2 regions of the Hungatella sp. L36 genome follow, and region 2 is predicted to be linked to the other one. Evidence: a T-box and tRNA genes for the amino acid it is inferred to sense, from the RefSeq annotation. Region 2 holds a T-box; the other holds one or more tRNA genes.
What was found. A T-box is a leader RNA that pairs with one kind of tRNA and senses whether it is charged. The one in region 2 lies ahead of proS (proline--tRNA ligase), so its partner is inferred to be a tRNA-Pro.

Region 1: it has a tRNA-Pro gene. The T-box ahead of proS (proline--tRNA ligase) is inferred to sense a tRNA for this amino acid. The anticodon was not compared.

Annotation. Positions count from the first base shown of each region.
Region 1 covers NZ_JACOPC010000013.1:132,140-136,571, reverse strand. The annotation lists gene H8S80_RS25010 (hypothetical protein) at 1-45, shown strand, start outside; gene H8S80_RS25005 (hypothetical protein) at 282-947, shown strand; gene H8S80_RS25000 (hypothetical protein) at 975-1,235, opposite strand; gene H8S80_RS24995 (hypothetical protein) at 1,535-1,915, opposite strand; tRNA gene H8S80_RS24990 (tRNA-Pro) at 2,226-2,299, opposite strand; gene H8S80_RS24985 (Cof-type HAD-IIB family hydrolase) at 2,403-3,218, shown strand; gene lpdA (dihydrolipoyl dehydrogenase) at 3,270-4,432, shown strand, end outside.
Region 2 covers NZ_JACOPC010000004.1:349,864-354,295, reverse strand. The annotation lists gene H8S80_RS13155 (CCA tRNA nucleotidyltransferase) at 1-325, opposite strand, end outside; gene proS (proline--tRNA ligase) at 395-1,828, opposite strand; T-box leader at 1,967-2,168, opposite strand; gene H8S80_RS13145 (S8 family serine peptidase) at 2,224-3,399, opposite strand; gene H8S80_RS13140 (tRNA-binding protein) at 3,433-3,753, opposite strand; gene H8S80_RS13135 (M20/M25/M40 family metallo-hydrolase) at 3,867-4,432, opposite strand, start outside.

The sequences.
Region 1 (4,432 bases), on a different contig from region 2:
TATACTGATGATAATTTTAGTGGTACAATTATTCATATGGATTAGAACCATTGGGGACTTAAAGTTGGCGAGATAGAAAGGTTTGTGTAGCGCTCCTGCAACTTGTGACGTTATTTTTTAAGAGAAATCTTTAACTTTACCCATGTTAGATAGTTTGTGGATAACGATTTTTCGATTTTTGAAGGTGTCGACAAGGCTGGCACTTTTGCCAGGGGTCATATAAATCTTTTTAGTATGTAATGGATAAGCAGCAGGATTACCGCTGTAATTGGAGAGTAACTATGGAAGTATTCGGAAATATTATAGTATCAATAATGACTGCATCATTAACATTCATAATAACACGTTATGAGATATATAAAAAACGTCCAACTAATAAACTTGAGATATCCTATAATAAATTCTATTATCCAGCTCTTGTATGGGGGGAAAAACTTAATTTTACTTGTACGGCCTATGATAATTACGTGAGTCAGGTAAAGACTAGAATTAAAGCTTATGATAAGTATGTTACAGGAGAAACAAAAAAACTATTTAGTAAGCTCGAAGATTCTCTGATAGATCATAAAGATACCGTAGCTGCCTATGAAAAGTTTTACAAAGATATTAAGCACAACAATCAAAAATTGAGAAGTGAAATTGGGTATATAGAACCGAATTATATTGAAAAATTTATAGCTAAGAGTACAACAGAGAAGTTCTCGACAGTACTTCCTATTATTTATATAGCATACGCTCTATTTACATATGCCAGTGTAGTATATTTTGGCATAAATAATAAGGTTACTCTATATTTTGTTGGTATAGGCGCTGTTATTTTGTTTATCTTGGCGATTATTTTTACAGTAGTAGCAATTATTGAACTAATTAACGATATAAAAACTTTTATAAGAAGAAAAAAGGTAGTTCGTAGGGTAAGAAAAAAAGATTTATATAAATATAAGTGATACTTCATTTTCGCAACTGATATTTTTTCAGAGGTAAGTATATACAAATCCAATCCATGGAGTTAATGAAGTATCCCTTACCTCATCCTGTTCTGCTAAAGTGCAAAATGAAATAAGTGTTTGTTCTTCGACAAGCATAAGGACTTTAGTTGATTTTCCACACAGATCCATTAAATAATCGTTGCGTAATAATTTAGATAAGTATTGCCCAGCACCCCAATCACTTTTGCCAATTTTTTCTTTCCAAAATATTTTATTATATATATCAAAATAGTTTATAATTTCCAATAGAATTCCCCCCTTAAATCTTATTTATTACTTATCCTACGAGATTATAGATTACCTGTTTCATAATCAAAAGATGAGAGAATTGTCTTGTAATTCATATAATATTTCAATTCTGATAGTGAAAATGGTTTAAGTGAATATTTTATCAATAAAACTATTTGCCCCCGTAATTTAATTCTATAGTAATGCGCTTAATTTAATACAGTGTCCTCATATAGACTGTTTTGCTGTTGTACGGGTATACTATAGTAATGAGATGTAAAGTCTCCCCTTCGGTTATATAACGCCAGTTATTAATATTACCATTCTCGTATCCAAATTGGATTCAAGTCGGTGTACCCCATTTTATTAAGCAAAATCATAGCGTCGTTTAAAACATTGGTGTGCCCCTTTTTGAACGGATTATCTGTATTATCAAGAAGAAAAGAGATAATTTCTGCTATGATTTTTGGCCTAGTCAGGCAAATAAGAGTTTCGGTATTGTCTTTCAGCGCTTTAATTTCATAGAATGCCCAGAACATGATAGGATCATCATCTGGAGCTACCCCATTAAAAACCAGTGCTACTTTAGCTGTTTTATCTTCTTTGGGAGTAATATTCAAAACGAAGTCTTTACCGCTCAAATACCAATAAACAAATAATTGTTTTCTGACTGTAATATTTCGTAGCTTGTTTTTCAAATGTACGTCTCCCGTAAAGTTTTATTCTGTAGAAAATAGGTGAGGGGGCTGCCATGCTACATTGTTTTTTTAATAAACGTTAATGGCACAGAATTTTGCCTGTATCAGGCCATACGACCAAAGATACAACGCTCAAATATCTTTACAATTATTACCGTGACAGCGAAACAAAGAATCGTGTTAAGAAAACGTCAATACTCCATACAAATAATAATTGTCTTCAACTGTCTTCAAAAAATAAGGCGTTTTTGGATAATAAAAAAGTGTCAGAAGCCTTATAAATAAAGACAATCCAACACTTCTGTGTGAATCGGAGTAACAGGATTTGAACCTGCGACCTCTCGGCCCCCAGCCGAGCGCGCTACCAAGCTACGCCATACTCCGTTTCTGGTCACTATGGTATTATAGCAGAAAGTTTGCGATTTGAAAAGTATATTTGTTGAAATATTTTATATTTTAAGATATGATGGTAAGGACGATATGATTCATGGAGAAAAGACAGGTGAGAAAGAATATGAAACCGATCGTGAGTTTTGATGTAGATATGACACTTTTGGACCATAAGGACTGGACGATACCGGACAGCGCCATGGAGACCCTGGAACGGCTCCGGGAGAATTACACCATTGTGCTGGCCACCGGCCGCGACATGGATTCCAGCTTCAGCGTCGTGTTAAAGGAACAGATCAGGCCGGATGCCATCATTCATTTGAATGGAACGAAGATTACGGTGGGGGACACGATTATTTACGAGCATCTGTTTGATAAGGAACTGATGAGGCAGATCATTGCCTATGCACAGGAGGATGCAGCCTGCAGCGTGGGAGCCAGTGTGGGCGGGTATGATTACTACGTGCATCCGGAAGTGGTGAACCGCCACGATACGGATCTGTGGGGAGAATGCGGACGCCGGTTTGCGGACCCGTGGAAGCTTCCTGATTTGGACGTCAGGACAATGGCATACATTGGAGATGAAAAAGGCGCAAAGGCCATGGGGGCCCGGTTCCCCGAGGTAAATGTGCACATGTTCGCGGAAAAACGGGGCGCGGATGTGGTGGAGAAGACAGCCAGCAAGGCTATGGGGCTGATCCGCCTCTGCGACTATTTTAATATCCCTCTTTCCAGTACGGTGGCGTTTGGGGACAGCATGAACGATTACGATATCGTGAAGACGGCAGGCATCGGAATCGCCATGGGAAACGCCATGGAAGAGCTTAAGGAAGCTGCGGATTATGTGACTGATGCCGTGGATTCGGATGGAATCCGCAATGCCTGTGTGCATTTTGGGCTGATCCGGTTATAAGGGTGTGTGGCATTACTTTTATGAAAATATACAGGGAAGGAAATAAGTAGCATGGCAAAACATTATGATATTTTTATCATAGGCGGCGGGCCCGGCGGTTATACGGCTGCGCTTAAGGCAGCAGGGCTGGGGCTTAAGACTGCAATTGCAGAGAAGGAAAAACTGGGCGGGACCTGTGTCAATAAGGGGTGTATTCCGACGAAGGCTCTGCTTCATGCCTCCAGTATGTTTGCAGCGTTTCAGAGCTGTGATGTATTTGGAGTATCGGCTGATTTCATTTCTTTTGACTTTAAGAAAATGCAGGACTATAAGAAACGTTCTGTAAAAGAGTACCGGAAGGAAGTTCGGGAATCGATTGAAAATGCGGGGGTCGACTATATCGAGGGAACGGCGACGATCCGCCGGGGACGGACCGTGGAGGTCAACAGTCCTTCAGGTAAAGACTATTACGAGGCAGATCACATTATTATCGCAACGGGGGCGAAACCGGTGATACCGGATATTCCGGGAGCGATGCTGCCGGGCGTTCTGACGAGTGACCGGCTGCTGGCTTCTGATACCTGGAATTACGACCGTCTCACGATTATTGGCGGCGGCGTGATCGGAGTGGAATTCGCAACGATATTCCAGGCGCTGTGCTCCCATGTGACGATCATCGAAAGCCGGGAGCATTTACTGGGACCTATGGACAATGAAGTTTCCGAGGTCCTGGAAAATGAACTGAGACGGAAAGGAATCGCTGTCCAGTGTGAGGCAAAGGTCCTGGAAATCCGCGAGGAGGAACAGGGACTCATCTGCGTTTATGAGGCGGCTGGAGAGGTGCGGACGATCCGTTCCGGCCAGATTCTCCTGGCAGCAGGCCGAAAGCCGAATCTGGACGGACTTTTTGGACGGGATGTCAGCCTTGCCATGGAAGACGGATGTCTTAAGACGGATTCAGAGTTCCGAACCAGTGAATCCGGCATTTACGCCATCGGCGATGTGACGGCCGGCAAGATGCTGGCTCATGTGGCGGCGGCCGAGGGTACTTATGTGGTTGAAAAGATCGCGGGCGTGCATCACACTATCCGGCTTTCTGTGGTTCCGAATGGCATGTTTGTGGAACTTCCAGTCGTGCCGGGATGCATTTATACCGAGCCGGAGATTGCTTCCGTCGGAATTACGGTGGAAGAAGCGAAGGCCCATAACATGAAGGTGCGCTGCGGGCGCTACTC
Region 2 (4,432 bases):
AGTCTTCTAAAAGGCTGGTGGTAAAATCTACGGACTTCGGATGGCGCCCATCCTCATACTCACCGTCCACCCGGTACGTGGTCACTTCATAGCCCTGCCGGTTAAGCATCACCGTAACCGTGCCGTGCTGGATCCCCGTATCGATCGTCCGGCTGAAAATGGCCTTTACTTCCTCTGGCTTCGCCGAGGTGGTGATATCCCAGTCCTCCGGCTCTTTACCCAGCAGGCTGTCGCGGACGCACCCGCCCACGACATACGCCTCAAATCCGTGCTCATTCAGTTTTTCAATGATCTGCTCCGCGTCCGCCGGAACCCGCATTTCTATCCCCATGCCATCATCTCATTTCTATATTAGTTTCAATCCACCAGCCTTACGGTTGAATCGATACAAGCATTAATATGCGCGGCCCCAGTATACCATCTTCGCCGCCGGCTTTCCGCAGCAGATACACGTATCGGAAAGTTTCTCCTGCTTAAATGGCATACAGCGTGAAGTCGCTCCTGTCAGTTCCTTGATCTTGTCTTCACATTCCTGGCATCCGCACCACATGGCTTTTACGAAGCCCGGTTTCTCTTCAATCGTCTTTGTAAATGTATCAAAATCAGTCGCCTCATACGTATGGGCCTCACGGTGTGCCAGTGCGCGCTCGTACATATCGCGCTGGATGGTATCGAGCAGTTCTCCAACCTTCTGACCGATCTCATCCAGGGAAACGGCGGTCTTCTCGTGGGTATCACGGCGAACCAGAATGGCCTGGCCTGCCTCAATATCCTTCGGTCCGATCTCCACGCGGACCGGAATACCGCGCATCTCAGATTCAGCGAATTTCCATCCCGGGCTCTTGTCGGTGTCATCCACCTTCACACGGTATCCGGACAGCACGGATTTGATCTCGGCCGCCTTCTCCAGAACGCCTTCCTTCGACTGCTGGATCGGAACAATCATCACCTGAACCGGTGCGATTCTCGGAGGCAGCACGAGGCCGTTGTCATCGCCGTGTACCATGATGATGCCGCCGATCAGACGGGTGCTCATGCCCCAGGAGGTCTGGTGTACGTACTGCAGCTTGTTTTCTTTATCAGAATACTGGATTTCGAAGGCTTTTGCAAATCCATCGCCAAAGTTATGGCTCGTTCCGGACTGAAGTGCCTTGCCGTCGTGCATCAGCGCCTCGATCGTGTAGGTAGCTTCTGCTCCGGCGAATTTCTCCTTGTCGGTCTTCTGGCCGCGGATAACCGGCATGGCCAGGACTTCCTCACAGAAATCGGCGTAGAGATTTAACATCTGCTCGGTTCTTGCCTGCGCGTCCTCTGCTGTGGCATGAGCCGTATGGCCCTCCTGCCATAAGAACTCGCGGGAACGTAAGAACGGTCTCGTCGTCTTCTCCCAGCGCACAACGGAACACCACTGGTTATATACCTTCGGCAGATCGCGGTAAGACTGAATGTCCCTCGCGTAAAAATCACAGAACAGAGTCTCTGAAGTCGGTCTCACACAGAGGCGCTCTGCAAGCGGCTCCAGACCGCCATAGGTCACCCATGCCACCTCCGGCGCGAACCCTTCAACATGATCCTTTTCCTTCTCGAGAAGACTCTCCGGAATAAACATCGGCATGTATACATTTTCCACGCCAACCTCTTTAAATCTTCCGTCCAGTTCCTTCTGGATATTCTCCCAGATCGCATAACCGGCCGGTTTGATGACCATACAGCCCTTTACGCTGGAATAGTCGATGAGTTCCGCTTTCTTCACCACATCGGTATACCACTGGGCGAAGTCCACATCCATTGATGTGATTGCTTCTACTAACTTTTTGTCCTTTGCCATAACAATTCTCCTTTACCTCTTAAATTTACGTATTTTCCTGTCAATAGAGTCCGGCAGGCCGGACTCCTGCGCCGGAGCGCGGCTGCTTCAGCACGGAGGGCGCATCCCGTGAAACAAAAAAGAGCCGCCGATCCCCAGACAAGGGACCGAACAGCTCGGTGGTACCACCCAATTTAGCCACAATCGTGACTCACTTGTATCTCCGATAACGCCGGATATGCGCCGCAGTTTGCTGCGGGACTCCAAGGCAGGTTGGGCGACCAGGGGCATGAAGGTCTTCCACCAGTGACCCTCTCTCTGGAATGCATCATCGCTTACTAATCCTCTTCCACGTCTGAAACGTATGTTGTTATGTTAGCTTGTATGGTTGATTTTACGCTATTTGGATTTCTTTGTCAAGGGGAGATCAGAACTTGCCCCTGCTGATTTTCATGCACCGTTGACTGAACCGCATCTATAAAAGCAGCTGGATCCAGAAAACGCTCCCCGGAATCATTTTCGTAAGCCGTCTGCCGCATGAGATCCAACAGCTCCTGGCCTGTCAGCGATGGATTTACCTGCCAGCCCAGAGCCAGGACGCCTGTCCCATAAGGAATTGCCCAGCTATGTCCGCCTGACGCGTCATAGCTGTAAGAATACTCACCTTCACTGGAGACCTCTGCCGTGGTGCGGTATCCCACCGGGGTTCCCAGGGCCTGCACAGGACATTCCAAAAAATCACCGTCAGGCGTTCCGATTTTGCTCGCCGTAATATCATCCCGTTGATCGAAATCAAAAAAGCTGGGCCAGAATACACAGGTATCATAGTCCGCTCTGCAGTCCAATACCAAGATACCGGCCTCCCGGGCCCGTTTCACCGCCTCGTCCCACACCTCAGGATGATCAAAATATTCCGTGTTTGTGAGGTCTGCTGATACACTGACAGCACGAATTTTTTCAGACTCCGGCAGTGTTTTATTCTGCTCGATCATCCAGTCCAGCGCCTGGCCTGCCATTTCCGATGCGTTTCTGTCCCAGAATTTGATTGCTGCATAGTACAGCCTGACATCCGGGGCTGTTCCGATGGAGTTCCCCGCAAGCAGACTTGTTACCGCAGGGCCATGCATCGAACTGGGGCGGTCTTTTTCGGTCAATCCCACGGTATAGTACTCTTCAATCTTGCCTGCATACTCTGGATGTCCGGGCAGTAAGGGCTGGTCAATGATTGCCACTGTCACGTTTTTACCTGTAATTCCCCGGTCATGAAGTTCCTGCACATGCAGTCCGGGATTTTTTCCAGTTTCCATAATCTCGGCCGCAAGCGCTTCGTTTCCCTCAAAAAGCGTATTTTGATTAAACCAGTATGTAATCATATCCGCCGGAACATACTCACCGGAACGCAGTGTATTGACTTCATCAAACCCACGCACATCCGAATAGGGAGCCAATACCTCAATGGTCCCGGTACTCGTTTCAGGTATGGAGGCGATCGGCGGCTCAGTCTGACTGCCGCTTCCGCTCTGCCCTGTATTAGGGGCACAGGAACAGAGAAAGAACAGGGAAAATACGATCATTGCCATCCTCTTTTTCATTTTACTTCTAACCTCCTTCGTCTTCTTCGCTGATTACCCCACCCTCGTTCCGTTCGGAACAGGTTTTTCGGGCATCGCAAGAACTGGTACGATTCCGTCCTCATAACCAATGTCCCACAGCATTCCATGGGACTCGATGCCAAACATCTCTCTCGGCGCCAGATTCACAACAAACAACGCCTGTTTCCCTTCTACTTCTCCTGGATTCTCCCGTTCTTTTTTCAGTCCGACGAGAATTGTCCTCTTAAATGTACCGAAATCCACGGTCAGCTTTACCAATTTATCTGATTTCGGTACGTCTTCCACCAGTTCGATCGTCCCCACCCTGATATCAACTTTTTCCAAATCACTCATCTTGATTTCTGCTTTTATATTTTCCATGACACGCTCTATGCTTTCTTCATAAATATTTGATTTATTATTCCATACCATTTTCACGGAAGGTGACACACAACACGGGGATACGCCTATATCTCCGCAAGCAGATACAGGCATCTGACCGCATTTCTGATCACTTCGTCCGGGAACTCATATTCTGGCGTGTGAAGGTCCGGACAGTCTTCACCGGCTCCTATGCCGAAATACATGCCCTGGCATTTCTTTAAATACCATCCGAAATCCTCAGACCAGCGGAATGGGGCGGCGGCTTCGAGGCAGGGGATTCCTTCCTGCTCGAAAAGCATCCGGCTCATGTCTGTGATCTCAGGGGTGTTTACGGTATCACAGGAAATTGTCTCCCTCCTCATAACCGCAGTACCCAGCGGATAGCCTGGGAGATTGTGATAGCCGTAGACTCTGTCCGCGCCCAGTTCTTCTAATAATCTGCTGCATGGATTTCCGCCTTCTCCGGTCTCCTCGGCAGGCTGGAAGAGGAAGCAGAGATTCTTTTGAAAAACCCGCCCCTCCGTCAGGAGGCAGAGCCCCGCCAGAATGGCGCTGTGGCCGTCGTGGCCGCATCCGTGATAAGGAATGTTACCGGCGCCTTTTATGGCGTCCATGTCCGCGCAGAAGACAACGGTTTCCTCAGCGCCGT